One region of the Kitasatospora sp. NPDC048540 genome, then DNA from elsewhere that is predicted to be linked to it. Evidence: riboswitches for the same ligand, from Rfam matches in the RefSeq annotation. Region 1 holds a riboswitch; the other holds the start of a gene.
The links. A riboswitch is a leader RNA that binds a small molecule or an ion and turns the genes downstream of it on or off. The one in region 1 is predicted to bind cyclic di-AMP.

Region 1 (7,271 bases):
CGGCGGGCGACGCTCAGGAAGGCCCGCCGGGTGGCGGAGTTGAGGTCCTGCTCCTGCTGGACGGCGGCGTTCTCGGCCGAGCGGCGGTCGAGCGCCTCGGCCAGGTCGGCGCGTAGCCGGTCGAGCTCCCGGTCCTGGTCGGCGAGCCGACCGCGCAGGGTGACCGTGACGGCATGGAACCTCGCGGCGGCCACCAAGGCGAGGACGGCGAGGCCGCCGGCTGCTGCTCCGCACCACTGAGTCATCGTCACGCGGCGAAGTCTAGGGCGATGATCCTACGTTCGTGTGAACCGATCGGTCGTCAATTGAGCTTAATCAGTCAAACTTTCACAGGATGGTGGAATCCTCCAACTCCCCGACCTGGACGCATCGGTGCTGGTCGCCGACGAACTTGACGGCGTACACGGGGTGATCCGTCCGGCGCCCTCGCGCCGATGATCAGCCGGAACTGCTCCTCGCCCGGCATCCCCGTCACGACCACCCCGGGCCGCACCACCGCCGCCGGCGGCCCGGACGCACCCGGCGGCAGCGGCGCCACGCGCTCCGGCCGGGCGTCGCACTCGGTCACGGCCGCCGGGGGCACTCGGGCAGCCGCCCGGTCGGGGCGGAGGGCAGCTACTGGCCGTCCGACTCGCCGTACGGCTCCTGGGCGCGGGCCGGGACGGGCCGCAGCGCGCGCAGACCGCGGGCCACGGCGTACGCCCGGGCGAGGTGGCCGCCCGTGGTGGCGCCGGCCGCGGGGACGCCCGGACGGGCGGTCCCGGTCCGCTGGGCGGGGACCAGTCCGGCGGCGGTCCGGGAGGGCTCCACGGTCTGGGGCATCTGTCCACGTCCTCGGGGCGGCCGGAGCGCTGGGAGCGTCCGGGTACCCACCAAGTCTCACCCGCGGACTGTGACAGAACGGTCTCGAAACCCACCCGAAGCCATACCGGCGCCCGGTCGGCCACGGTCAGGAACCGGTCGCCCCAGGTCGGTTCCGGTCAGCGGCGGACGCGGGGCGGATCGGGCCCGGGGCCGGGCGGCGTTGGACAGCACGAGGGCCACCCGGTGGTCCGGGTGGCCCAGGAGCAGGTCGGAGGGTGCGGCCGGTCAGGCCTGGATCCCCGGCAGCCCGTCCAGGCCGTCCAGGTCGGGGCTGCCGCCTGAGACGGTGCCGAGAAGGTCGACCGGGACGTCGGGGGCGGTGATGGCGTCCGGGGTCGGGCCACGGTCGCCGGCGGGGGCCGCGTGCGCGCTGGGGGCGGTCAGGGAGGCCACCACACCGACGGCGAGGGAGGCGACGGCGAGCATGCTTCGCTTCTTCATGCCCTGCCCAACGCCCGACGGCCCCGCCAGGACACGGGTGGCCCAGCGCGGGGCGGGCTCAGCCGGCGGGGGCCTGGCCGGGCCAGTCCCGCAGCCCCGCCGTCAGGACGCCGGTCACCCGCTGCTGGGTCACCGTCAGGTCCTCCGCGAGCTGGAAGCCGCCGCCGGTGGTCAGCGAGGCGAAACCGTGCGCGACGGCGCGGACCGTGCGGGTCGCGTGCACCACCTCCGAGCCCGTCAGGCCGTAGCCGCGCAGTACCGCCATGACCGCCTCGACCAGCCGGGTCGCCGCCGCGGTCAGCGCGGGGTCGGCCGGGTCGGGCGCCTGCGGTATCGCCGCGTACCGCTCGGGGTGCTCGCGGGCGTAGCGGACGTACGCCGCCACCAGTGCCTCCACGGCCTCGTCGGTGCTGCGCCCGAGGGCGGCGGCGCCCAGCCGGTCGGCCAGTTCCTCGGTGACCCGGACCGCGATCAGCCGGCGCAGTTCGGTCAGGCCGCCGGGCACGTGCTTGTAGAGCGAAGGGGTGGCGACCTTGGCCCGGGCGGCGACGGCGGCGAGCGTGAGGGCATCGCCGCCCTGCTCGTCGAGCAGGGCCAGGGCGTGGTCCACGACGGCGGCGGGGGTGAGTCCGGCCCTGGGCATCAGGCGACCTCGTGCAGGAAGGGGAGCAGGGCATCGGCGGTGGCCTGCGGGAATCCCGCCATCGGGTAGTGGCCACCGCCGTCGATCATCACCTTACGGCCCTTCAGCGCGGCCGCCTGGCGGTCGGCCACCAGCTCGGGGTCCGGGAAGTCGACGTCCTTGGTGCCCATCAGCACCAGGGCCGGGCAGGTCACCGCGGCGGTCCAGCCGACCGGGGCGGAGTCGCCGGAGACGTAGCCCCGGGTGGCGGCCTTGCGGCCCGGCTCGCGCAGCATGGCGACCAGCCCGGCACGGTAGGCGTCGAAGTCGGCGGGGCGCTCGGTGGGGAAGTAGAGCTTCTGCGCGGCGCCCCACAGTGCGGGGAAGTGCACCAGGGCCGCGCCGAGCGTCTTGACCAGCGCCTTCTGGAAGGCGTTCGGCGGGAGGTTCTCGATGAAGGCGTCGATCAGCACGATCCCGGCCACCAGCTCGGGCCGGTCGCCGGCCACCTTGACCACGGTTGCGCCGGTGTAGGAGTTGCCGGCCAGGACGGCGCGCCCGATCCCGAGGTGGTCGAGCAGGGCGACCACGTCCGTGGCGATGGCGGCCGGGGAGTGGTCGGTGAAGCCGGTGGAGGAGTCGCCGAGGCCGCGCAGGTCCATGGTGATCACCCGGTGGCCGGCGGCGGTCAGCAGCGGGACCAGGTGCCGGTAGGTGGTGCGCCGGTCCAGCATGCCGGGCAGCAGCACGACCGGCACGGACCCGGCGGCGGTCCCGGCGGTGGTCCCGGCGGTGGTCCCGGTGGTGGGCCCGGCCGCCGAGTCGTCGAAGGCGATCCGGCCGCCGGGAACGGTGACGTACTGGGTGACGGTGGTGTTCATCGCTGCCTCCTGGGCTCCTCGACGGATGCCCGGCCGGTCCGGCGAGCTCCTGTGGCCATAAAGCTAATGCTAATAGCCTTAGCCGTCAAGGGTGCCACGGAGGCGTCCGCGGCCCTGGGGTAGCGTGCGGGTGATCACGGTCCCGGGTGCCGGCCCCGCCCGCCGGTTCGAGTGCCAGGAGGCGTCGTGCCCTTCATCAACGTCAAGCAGCTGTCCGGCCGGACCGACGAGCAGAACGCGGAGATCACCCGCGCGCTGACCGAGGCGTACGCCAGGGTGACCGGGGTGGACCCGGAGAAGATCTGGGTCGCGGTGGAGGAGATCCCGCCGACCCACTGGTCGGCCGGCGGCGAGACCTTCGCGGTGCGGAAGGCGAAGGAGTCCGAGGGCGCGTGACGCCCGTCCGGCCGGTCCGGCCGGGGGCGCGGGTTCAGGCGCCCTCGACCCGGAACGGGTCGTGCTCGGCGAGCAGCTTGTCCAGCCTGGCCTGGTCCACCCGGCTGGTCAGCTCGTCCGCCTCCTGGCGGTCGCGGATCACCTTCGCCAGCGTGAAGGCCGAGGTGATCTCGTACAGCAGGCCGACGGCGAGGAATCCGCGCATCCAGGCGTTGACCGGGAGATAGGCGATCCCGATCGCCAGGGCCGAGGTGGCGAGTGCGAAGGAGAGCACGGCCTGGCCGAAGTACGCCGCCGTGGTTCTGGTCTGCATCTTTGCGGTCATGCCGGTAGGTTCTCCAACTCGCCTTTCCGGCACATGAGTACGGATACTCAACCGGCCGGTAGCGGTCCGTCACCGCCGGCGGGCCGAATCCGGGTGAACCGCCCCGGGCGCCCGGTTCGGGTGCCAAAGTGTTGTCCAGGGCGCTTGGAATCATGGCCCTCATGGGATTAACTTTCGATAACGCAGCGCGGTACGAAACGCCGTAGCCAGACGGCACCGTGCGCCATCGCTCAATCCGCGGGCACGCCCTCACCGGGCGGGTCCGGGGAGCCGGGGAACCACGTTCCTTGGGGTGAATCGGCGGGGCCCAGGCCCGGCCGTAGGAGACCTTCCTGCTCCGAACCCGTCAGCTAACCCGGTCGGCGAGAGGGAAGGAAAGGAGCACGCCTCAGTGGCGTCGACGCACCCGCTCCAGGGCACGGCCGCAGGTACCCAGCTGCTCGACCACCCGGGGGACCGACCCCACCCGGTGGAGGGCCAGCCGGTGGACCTGGGCGCGGACGCCTCACGGCACCGGATGCCCCGTCAGGCCAGGAGCGGCGGACCGCTGCTCGGCGTCACCGCGATGACCGCGGCCCTCGGCGCCACCGGCTTCGGCGCCGCCACCCCCGCGCAGGCCGCGCCGGTGCCCGCACCCGCGGTCACGGCCGCCGACGCCGCCGGCGACGGCGCCCCGTCCGCCGCCGACCCGGGCCTCGCGCTCGCCGCCCGGATCCAGCAGCAGGCCGACGGCCGCGCCGCCGCCGAGCAGGAGGACGCCCGGCTCGCCGCCGCCCAGGACGCCGAGGCCAAGCGGGCCGCCCAGCTCGCCGCGTACGAGACCGCCGCCCCGCAGCAGACCCCGCAGCAGCCTGCCCCCGCCGCCGCCCCGCAGCCGGACGTCCGGTCCGGCGCCCCGCTCGTCCTCCCGGTCACCGGCTACACCCTGACCGCGCACTACGGGCAGTCCGGCTCCTACTGGGCGCACCTGCACACCGGCCTGGACTTCGCCGCCCGCACCGGCGCACCGGTCGGCGCGGTCGCCGCCGGCACCGTCACCTCGGCGGGCTGGTCCGGCCCGCACGGCTACCGGGTGATCCAGACGCTGCCCGACGGCACCGAGATCTGGTACTGCCACCTCTCCCGGATCGCCACCGCCGAGGGCGAGGTGGCCCCCGGCACGGTGCTCGGCGCGGTCGGCGCCACCGGCACCGTCACCGGACCGCACCTGCACCTGGAGGTCCGCCCCGGCGGCGGCGCCCCCGTCGACCCGCTGGCCTGGATGCAGGCGCACGGCCTCAACCCGTAGGCCACCGCCTCAGCCGGTGGGCCACCGCCTCAACCGGTGGGCCACCGCCTCAACCCGTGGGCCACCGCCTCAACCGGTGGGCCACTGCCCGGCATCGCCTTCGCCGTCGGCGTCGGCGGCCTCCTGCGCGGTCTCCTGCGCCGCGGCCTCGCGGGCCGCCAGGTACTCCTCGATCTCCTCGTTGCCGGGCTCCGGCGCCAGGTCCGGGTACTCCTCGACCAGCAGCGCCGGCAGCCCGGGCACCGTCCACTCGCCGTACAGCCGCAGCGCCTCGACGGCGACCGCGGCCTCGAAGCCGTCGAAGTCGCCCGCCAGCTCCTCGGGCATCGGGCGGCCGAGTGCCGTCAGTTCGGCCAGGTTGCGGTAGCTGCGCTGCATCAGGCCCTGCTCCAGCAGCAGCCGGGCGCCGTCGGTGGCCATCCCGATCATCAGCAGCCGGGTCGGTCCCCAGCCGCCGTCCCGCTCCTCCGGCTCCAGACCGGGCGCCGCCGCGTACACCGCCAGACGCTGCTCGGCCGTCAGCTCCCGGAAGGCGTCCAGCCAGCCGCGCACCGCGCCCGGATCGGCCGTGTCCACCCCGTCCGCGCGCAGCAGCAGGGCGTACAGCCGGGGCCAGGTCACCAGGTCGGACCGGCGCAGCAGCCCGCCCAGCACCTCACCCTGCCACTCGGCCTCCTCGCGCAGCCGCTCGTACCGCTTGGCGTTCAGCCGCCGGGCCGCCCGCTGGTGCTCGATCAGCGCCAGCACCGCGTCGCCGTACGCCTGCGCGCCGTACCCCTGCGCGCCGTCCGCCCGCGCGGACAGGTCCGGCTGCACGTACAGGTAGAGCCGCTCGTACAGCAGCTGCTCCAGCAGCGCCGAGCTCAGCTCCGGGTAGCCGTCGTGCATCCGGGCGCCGCTCAGCTCCAGCAGTGCCAGCACCGTCCGCAGCGCCTCCTCGGGCACGGCGGGCCGCCCGGCCTCGGCCGCGGCGGCGAGCAGGTCGGCGGCGCGGGTGTGCGGGATGAGCTGCAGATCTTCGTCATTCACGGACAAACCGTAGCCGGTGCCCCGCAGCCGCCCGGGTAGGGTCGGGCGCCATGGACCAGGTACGGCTGTCCGGCCCCCGGCTGACCCTGCGCGAGTACGCCCACACCCCGCAGGAGGTGGCGGCCCTGCACGCGGTCCTCGGTGACCCGCACACCGTCCGCCACCTCGCCTTCGAGCCGTACGGCTTCGAGGACTGCGCCGACCAGATCGAGCTGTACCTGGAGGAGGCCGAACGCGAGCCCCGCACCGTCTACCGCCTCGCGGTCCGCCGCCGCGCCGACGGCGAGGACGCGCCCGCCATCGGCACCGCCGCCCTCACCCTCGACGGCGACCGGGCGGCGCAGCTCGGCTTCGCGCTGCGCCGGGACACCTGGGGCCTGGGGTACGCCGGCGAGATCACCGGACTGCTCTGCCGGCTCGGCTTCGCCCGGCTCGGACTGCACCGGCTGGCCGCCCGCACCGATCCCGGCAACCTGGCCTGCGCCCGGGTGCTGACCAGGGCCGGATTCCACCGGGAGGGCCGGATCCGGCACGACCTGTGCCGGGCCGGCCGCTGGCTCGACTCCGACCAGTACTCGCTGCTGGAGCACGAGTGGCGGCCGGACCCCGGGGACCCCGCCCGCCCGGGGGGTGGGGAGAACCCCACCCCCGATCCGGCAGCGCACCGGATACCCCGCTGAGACCGGCTTTGGCACCGTAGGACCCGTGAGTACGGACGACGTCAAGGGGCCCGAGATGACCACCAGCACCGCCGCCTACGGCATCCGCGCCGACCGCCGGCCCGACCGCCGGCCCGACCATCGGCCGGCCTTCTGGAAGGCTCCGTTCAGTGCGGAGACCTACCGCGAGGTCGGGTTCGTCGTCACCGGGCTGCCGGTGGCGGTCATCGGCTTCGTCCTGGTCGTCACGCTGTTCGCGGTCGGGACGGGGCTGCTGGTCACCGCCGTCGGCCTGCCGCTGCTCGCACTGCTGATCACCTCCGCCCGCGGCCTCGGCGCGCTGGACCGCGAACGGCTGCGCACCCTGCTGGCCACCGAGGTCACCGCCCCCGCGCCGGTCCGGCCGTCCCGGCGCGGCTTCTGGGGCGCCGTCACCGCCCGGCTCGCCGACGCGGCGGGCTGGCGGGCGGTGCTGTACCAGGTGCTGATGTTCCCGTGGGCGGTCGCCACCTTCATCATCACCGTGACCTTCCTGGTCACCGGGTGGGTGGTCGCGCTCTACCCGCTCTACCACTGGGTCTTCAAGCGTTACCTGGGGTGGCCCGGGTACCGGGTGGTCGAGTACACCGGCAGCCACGGCGACTACCACACGTACTACATCACCTCGCCGTACCAGATCGCCGGTGTCTCGCTGATCGGGCTGGTGCTGGTGGTCCTCACCCCGAAGATCGTCCACGGTCTCACCAACGTCCACCGCCTCGCCGCC
Region 2 (7,271 bases), on a different contig from region 1:
GCGCGCCCGGTGGCCTCGGTCCTGCTGCTGAACCGGCTGGCCCGGGCGTAGCGTCCCCTTCCGGTGGGTGCGAGGGCTCCCGGGCGGGTGTCCGGGGGCTCCCGGGCGTCAATCGGGCTGAGCGCCCGTCACCCGTGCGTGGCCGGGATGTGTCGGCGGCGTGAACGGCCCTGGCGGGTAGGAAGTTCGTTCCGATAGGGGAGTGGCGCCGGAGCTTGATCTTCACTAGGGTCTGGCGTCAAACCTATATTCCGGACTTTCGCTCGTTCGGGTGAGTCCAGCAGGAAGAAGGAGCTACCCCCTTGGCCTCCCACCGCCGTCCTAAGCAGCCGAGCCGTGCGCGGGTGACCGTGCTGACCGCTGCCGCAGCGACCGCGGTCGCCCTGTCCGCCCAGGTCAGCGCCCACGCGGCGCCCGCCAAGCCGAACAAGGACGAGGTCAAGGCACAGGTCGACAAGCTGCTCGACGAGCAGGAGCAGGCCGCCGAGCGCTACAACGGCGCCAAGGAGCGGGCCGACCAGCTGCGCAAGCAGGCCGACCAGCTCCAGGACCAGGTCGCCCGCGGCCAGGGCCAGATGACCGAGCTGGCCGCCGGGCTGGCCGCGGTGGCCGGGCAGGAGTACCGCTCCGGCGGCGTGGACCCGTCGATGCAGCTGATGCTCTCCGCGGACCCGGACGGCTACCTCGCCCAGGCCTCCAGCTTCGAGCAGGCCGCCAGCACCCAGGCGGACACCCTGAAGTCGCTGAAGGACCAGCAGCGCCGGCTGGACCAGCAGAAGCAGGAGGCCGCGACCGTCCTCGCCGAGCTGGACCGCTCCACCCAGGCGCTGAACGACGCCAAGGCCGAGGTGCAGTCCAAGCTCCAGGACGCGCAGAAGCTGCTCAACCAGCTGAGCGCCGCCGACCGGGCCGCCGTGCTCGGTGACAAGGCCTCCCGCAGCGACTCCCGGTTCGACCTCAGCAACCTTCCCCCGGCCAGCGGTTACGCCGCGGCCGCGGTCGCGGCCGCGATGAGCAAGCAGGGTTCGCCGTACGTCTGGGGCGCCACCGGCCCGAGCAGCTTCGACTGCTCCGGCCTGATGGTCTGGGCCTACGCCAAGGCCGGCGTCTCGCTGCCGCGCACCTCGCAGAGCCAGGCCACGGTCGGCGTCAACGTCGGCACCAACATCGCCAACGCCCAGCCCGGCGACCTGGTCATCTACCACAGCGACGCGCACCACGTCGGGATGTACATCGGCAACGGCCTGGTGGTGCACGCCCCGCACACCGGTGACGTGGTGAAGGTGATGAAGGCCGACGCGATGCCGATCAAGACGATCCGCCGGGTCTGACTCCCTGTCCCATATCGGACATTCGGCGTCACTCGGGATCAACTGACGCCGCTACAGCTCTCCATGGACGCCCGGACGGGTCGAGATCGCGCTGTGATCTCCGACACGTCCGGGTGTCCCATTATCCGGCCATATTCGTAATACTTATCGGCCGAGCGTAGATGTACCGTCACTGTCGGTCGTAATCACAATCGAACTTAGCCAGAATTACGACTTTTTTCTGACAACGATTTGAACGGATCACGGATGGGTTACTAGGGTCATCCCACGGACCGCCGCCCAGTCGTCCATCCAACCCGGGTGGCAACGGTGGTCGCCGCCGAGTCCGAGACGCAGCTGGGCAGTTCGACTGCCCACGGGGAAGCCCCCGACGGGGGTCGCTGTCGATCGGAGCCGGGGAACCACGTTCCTCGGGGTGAATCGGCGCCAGGTCGGCCGCTGCGGCGGCGCGCGGAGGTTCGCGTGCCGGACGGGTGGCCGGTGAGGCGTCGTAGGGCGTCTCTTTCGGCCCGAACCCGTCAGCTCACCCGGTAGGCGGTGTGAGGGAGAAGGAGTCCGCCTTCGTGGCGTCCCATCGTCGTCCCAAGCCCGCCGGCCGGGCCCGTGTCTCGATCCTGACGGCTGCCGCCGCCACCGCGGTGGCGCTGTCCTCGCAGGCCGGCGCGCACGCCGACCCGGCCCCCAGCAAGGACCAGGTCAAGCAGCAGGTCGACACGCTCAACGAGCAGGCCGAGGTCAAGACCGAGGAGTACAACGCCGCGGTCGAGAAGGAGCAGGGGCTGCAGAAGCAGGTCTCCCAGCTCCAGGACCAGGTCGCGCGGCAGCAGGCCGAGGTGAGCACCATTCAGGGCAGCCTGGGTGAGATCGCCGCCGAGCAGTACCGCACCGGCGGGATCCCGCAGACCGTGCAGCTGATGCTCTCGGCCAGCCCGGACTCCTTCCTCGGCCAGGCCGGGGCGATGAACCAGGTCGGCAGCACCCAGGCCGACGTGCTGAAGTCCTTCAAGGGCGAGCAGGCCAAGCTCGACCAGCAGAAGGCCGAGGCCGAGCAGAAGCTCGCCGAGCTGGACTCCACCACCCAGCGGCTGAAGGCCGACAAGGAGGAGATCCAGGGCAAGCTGGCCCAGGCCCGGAATCTGCTCGACTCGCTCACCCAGAAGGAGCGCGACGAGCTCGCCGCGGCCGAGGCCAAGGCCGCCGCCGACGCGAAGGCCAAGGCGACCGGCGGTCAGAGCACCGAGCGGGCCTCCCGCGACGCGGCCCGCACCGACGTGGCCGTCAACGTGCCGGCCGGCTCGCACGCCGCCGCCGCCATCGCGGCCGCCCAGTCCAAGCTCGGTACGCCGTACTCCTACGGCGCGGCCGGCCCCGACAGCTTCGACTGCTCGGGCCTGATGAAGTGGGCCTACGCGCAGGCCGGCGTGTCGCTGCCGCGGACCTCGCAGGAGCAGCGCAGTGCCGGGACCAACGTCGGCACCAACATCGCCAACGCCCTGCCGGGCGACCTGATCATCTACAACAGCAGCGCCAGCCACGTCGCGCTGTACGTGGGCAACGGCCAGGTCATCCACGCCCCGCACACCGGTGCCGTGGTGCGCTACGAGACGGCGACCATGAGCCCGATCAACGCGATCGTCCGCCCCTGACGCGGTCCGTGCTGTTCGTCCGCCGGCCCGGCGCTCCCCGTGAGCGCCGGGCCGGCGTCGTCGTGCCCCGGGCCTGCGGGGCTTCGCGGCGTTGGGCCAGGTGTCCGATTAGTGGTCAAATATTCGCTACTGGAGGGGTTTGGACTAGATCGCCGTGACTCGCTAACGTCTGCCCCCGGACCTCCGCGAGGACGGCCGCCCCCGCCCGGGGCGGCGGCGGTGGCCCGGCCCGAGGAACGGGAGTCGCCGCAGCATGACCGTGCACCGCCGTCCCCAACTGCCGGGCGTCCGGCGGCTCGCCCGCGCGCTGGCCGTCACGGCCGCGACCACCACCGCCCTCGGTGTGACGGTCGCAGGCAGCGCCCGGGCGCTGCCCGGGCCGCCCGCCGAGCCGGTCGCCAAGCAGGACGTCAAGGCCCAGGTCGACCGGCTCTACGACGAGGCCGAGCAGGCCAGCCAGAGGTTCGAGGCCGCCCAGGAGTACCAGCAGCGGCTGCAGAGCGAGACCTCGGCCCTGCAGGACCAGGTCGCCACCGGCCAGGAGGACCTCAACCGGCTCCGGCAGGACCTCGCCGCACTGGCCGGCGCCGAGTACCGGGCCGGCGGGATGGACCCCGGCGTCCGGCTGATGCTCGACTCCGACCCCGACGCGTACCTGGCCGGGGCCAGGGCGCTGGACCAGGCCGCCCAGCGGCAGAACGACACCCTGCGCCTGGTGCTCGACCGCCAGCGCCGGCTCGACCAGCGCCGCTCCGAGGTCGGCGCCAAGCTCGCCGAGCTGGAGGAGGTCCGGCGCGCGCTGGCGCAGAGCAGGTCGGAGGTCCGCGGCCGGCTCGCCAAGGCCCAGCGGCTGCTGAACAGCCTCGGCTCCGCCGAGCGGGCCAGGATGGTCGCCGACGACGCCCGGGCCGCCGAGCAGCGCGCCACCCGCGGGACCGACCGGATCGACCTCGGCGACCAGCCGCCCTCCTCCGGCCGGGCCGCCGCCGCGCTGGCCGCCGCCGTGAGCAAGATCGGATCGCCGTACGTGTACGGGTCGACCGGGCCCCGTACGTTCGACTGCTCCGGTCTGATGTACTGGAGCTGGCGGCAGGCCGGAGTGACCCTGCCCCGCACCTCGCAGGCGCAGGCCTTCGCGGGGCAGCGGATCAGCCTCGGCGAAGCACGGCCCGGAGACCTCGTGATCTTCTACAACGACATGCACCACGTCGGCATGTACGCCGGCGGCGGCGTGGTCGTGCACGCGCCGTACCCGGGCGCCCGGGTCCGCTACGAGAGCGTCAACGCGATGCCCGTCTCCGGGGTGGTACGGGTCTGAGCGGCGCGCCGGAACAGCTGGTGACCAACCTGCCCCCGCGGTCCGGGGACGGGCGGCCCGTGCTGTCCCGGCGCGCCGCGCTGCTGCTGGCGGCCGGCGGCCTGGCCCAGCTCTCGCTGCCGCTGCTGCGGGCGGACGCCCGTCCCGCCGCGGCCGCCGCGCCGGGCGCCGCGCCGCTGCGCCCGGTGGTCGAGGATCTGCTCGCGCGCCGCGCGCAGGCCCTGATCGGGCTGGACCGGGCCGCGCTCGCGGCCGGGACGGCGCCCGCCGCGCAGCCGGATCAGCAGGCGGCACTGGACCGGCTCGCGCAGGTGCCGTTCGCCGCGTTGGCCTACCGGCTGACCGGCTTCACCGAGCCGCCGCCGGAGGCGGACCGGATCACCGTCACCGCCGAGCTCGACCACCGGCTGACCGGGCTGGACGACCACCCGGCGACGCTGACCCGGCGGCTGGCCCTGGTCCGGCTCGCCGACGGGTGGCGGCTGGCCGAGGACGGGCCGGTCGGCGCCCCCGCGCTGTGGGACCTCGGCACGGTCCGCGCGGTGCGCGGCGCGCACTGCCTGGTGCTCGGGCTCGCCGAGCAGGACCGGGTCGCCGAGCTGGCCGCCCGGGCGGACCGCGCGGTGCCGGACGTCGACGCGGTCTGGGGGGATGCCTGGGCCGGCCGGCTGCTGCTCGAACTCCCCGCCACCGAGGTCGACTTCGCCCGTGTGCTGGATGTCGCACCGGAGGCGTACCAGGGCATCGCCGCGGTCACGGTGGCCGCCGCGGGGGCGCCGGAGCACACCCCGGCGGACCGCATCGTGGTCAACCCGGAGGCGTACCGGGGCCTGAGCGAGCTGGGCCGGCGGGTGGTCGTCACGCACGAGGCCACCCACGTCGCCACCCGGGCCGACACCCACGCGTGGACCCCGATGTGGCTGTCCGAGGGCGTCGCCGACCACACCGCCTACCTGGGCACCGGGCGCACCGCCCGGCAGATCGCGCCGGCGCTGGCCCAGGACGTCGCGGCGGGCCGGGTGCCGACGGCGCTGCCGGCCGACGCCGCGTTCACGGCAGGCACCGAACGGATCGGGCAGGCGTACGAGCTGTCCTGGCTGGCCTGCGAGGTGCTGGCGCGGGAGTTCGGTGAGCGCGGCCTGGTCGGGTTCTACCAGGACTACGGCCGCACGGGTCGGCCCGCGTCCGGGGAGAGCCCGGACGCGGTGCTGGACCGGGTGCTGCGCGGGCGGCTGGGGATCGGCGCCGCCGACTTCACCAGGCTCTGGACGGCGGAGGCGGCCCGGCTGGCCTGACGGCCTGCGGTCCGGACGCTCAGGCGGTGGCCGGGGCCGCCGGGGCCGGGGCGAGGGCGGCGGCGAGCCGGTCCGGGCCGATCAGCGCGGTGTGGGTGCCCGCCGCCGTGCAGGCCCAGGCACCGGCCGCCGCACCCGCGCGCATGCACTCCTCCACCGGCCGGCCGGCCAGCCGGCGGCTGAGGAACCCGCTGACGAAGGCGTCGCCTGCGCCGTTGCTGTCGACCACCGGCCGTCCGGGGTCGGTGGCGGGGAAGTGCCGGACCTCGTCCCCCTCCCGGGTGAGCAGGTAGCTGCCGTCCGCGCCCGCCGTGGCCACCACCAGCTCGGCCCGGCCCTCGGCCAGCACCGCGCGCATCACCTCCTCGTGCCGGCCGCGGCAGCCCGCGGCGGACAGGAAGACCAGGTCGGCGCCGAGCGCGTAGTGGCGGTGGTGCGGGTTCACGCCGTCCCAGGCGTGCAGATCGGTCGAGCAGGTCGGGCCGAGCCGGTGGATGTCCGGGAAGAGGTCGCGGGTGACGCCCGTGATCGACAGGTGGACGTGCCGGGAGCGCTCCACCAGGGGCAGCCAGAACTCCCGGGGCAGCCGCAGGTCGGCCGGGTGCCGGGCGTCGTAGAAGGAGAGCCGCCGGCCCGCGGCGTCCACCAGGTTGACCCCGCGCGGGGTGCCGACGGGTGCGGTTACATGGCTGAAGTCCAGGCCGTGGCGGCGGCAGGCGGCCAGCACCAGCTCGCCCTGCGGGTCTTCGCCGAGGAAGTCGGCGAACTTGGTGCGCAGGCCCAGGGTGTGGCAGCCGAGCGCGACGCCGGTGCCGGTGTGGCCGGCGTGGTCGGACACCGGGGGGACCTGCACCGAGTCGGCGTCCGGCAGCTCCAGCCGCTCGACCCGAACGATGGTGTCGACCCCGGCACCGCCGACCACCAGGACGTCGTACTCGGGCATGGCTTCCCCCAGGGCGGCACGGCCGGACGCGCCGGACCGGGTGGTGCCGGGCGCAGGCCGATGCTGCCAGGGCCGCGGGGCGTCTGCAAGACCTTGCGGAAACTTTCAGCGGTGGCGCCGGGCCGGCCCGCTCAGGAGGAGGAGCCGCGCCCGACCGGCTGGTCCAGCCCGTCCAGCAGGGCCTGCTCGTACGCGATGCCCGGGCGGACCGGGTAGCCGACCGGGGCGGGCTCCGCCGGGGCGGGCAGCACCACGGTGGTGGCCGGCTCGATCCGGCGGGTCGACCGCCAGAGCCGGCGGCAGGAGATCACGGTGGCGGCCAGCAGGGTCAGGTTGCGCAGGCTGATCACGGCCACGCCGAGCAGCTGGCTCTTCTGCACCTGCCCGAACAGCAGCGGGAACTCCAGCGTGGTCAGCACCGCGGCGACGAGGATCAGCACCGCGACCGGCTTCTGGCCGGTGCCCCGGACGGTCAGGCAGACCGCGGCCAGGCCGATCAGCCAGATCATGTACTGCGGGCTGATCACCCGGCTGGTGACGGTGAACACCAGCAGCGCCGCCAGCGCCGCGTCGAACGGCGTCGACGGCTGCCAGCGGGCCGCCCGCAGCCGCCAGACCAGCAGCCAGCCGAAGCCGATCGCGGTGCCCGCCAGGGACAGCTTGGCGATCACCGGCACCCAGGGGCCGAGCATCTCCTGGGCGCCGTAGTTCATCGTCACCTGGCCGTCCCAGGCGCCG

Region 2: it holds a riboswitch for cyclic di-AMP, as region 1 does, so the genes downstream of both, AB0D08_RS01350 (NlpC/P60 family protein) here and AB0D08_RS04670 (M23 family metallopeptidase) in region 1, are expected to answer to the same signal.

What each region holds. Positions count from the first base shown of each region.
Region 1 is NZ_JBEZIR010000006.1:117-7,387, reverse strand. It holds gene AB0D08_RS04705 (ATP-binding protein) at 1-245, opposite strand, end outside; gene AB0D08_RS04700 (hypothetical protein) at 616-822, opposite strand; gene AB0D08_RS04695 (hypothetical protein) at 1,090-1,305, opposite strand; gene AB0D08_RS04690 (TetR-like C-terminal domain-containing protein) at 1,364-1,948, opposite strand; gene AB0D08_RS04685 (alpha/beta hydrolase) at 1,948-2,808, opposite strand; gene AB0D08_RS04680 (4-oxalocrotonate tautomerase family protein) at 2,995-3,204, shown strand; gene AB0D08_RS04675 (YiaA/YiaB family inner membrane protein) at 3,239-3,529, opposite strand; cyclic di-AMP (ydaO/yuaA leader) riboswitch at 3,747-3,909, shown strand; gene AB0D08_RS04670 (M23 family metallopeptidase) at 3,921-4,817, shown strand; gene AB0D08_RS04665 (hypothetical protein) at 4,887-5,846, opposite strand; gene AB0D08_RS04660 (GNAT family N-acetyltransferase) at 5,897-6,526, shown strand; gene AB0D08_RS04655 (sensor domain-containing protein) at 6,552-7,271, shown strand, end outside.
Region 2 is NZ_JBEZIR010000001.1:253,308-260,578, forward strand. It holds gene AB0D08_RS01340 (NYN domain-containing protein) at 1-51, shown strand, start outside; gene AB0D08_RS01345 (C40 family peptidase) at 303-1,331, shown strand; cyclic di-AMP (ydaO/yuaA leader) riboswitch at 1,700-1,884, shown strand; gene AB0D08_RS01350 (NlpC/P60 family protein) at 1,895-2,977, shown strand; gene AB0D08_RS01355 (C40 family peptidase) at 3,231-4,295, shown strand; gene AB0D08_RS01360 (hypothetical protein) at 4,316-5,590, shown strand; gene AB0D08_RS01365 (PfkB family carbohydrate kinase) at 5,610-6,533, opposite strand; gene AB0D08_RS01370 (glycosyltransferase 87 family protein) at 6,665-7,271, opposite strand, start outside.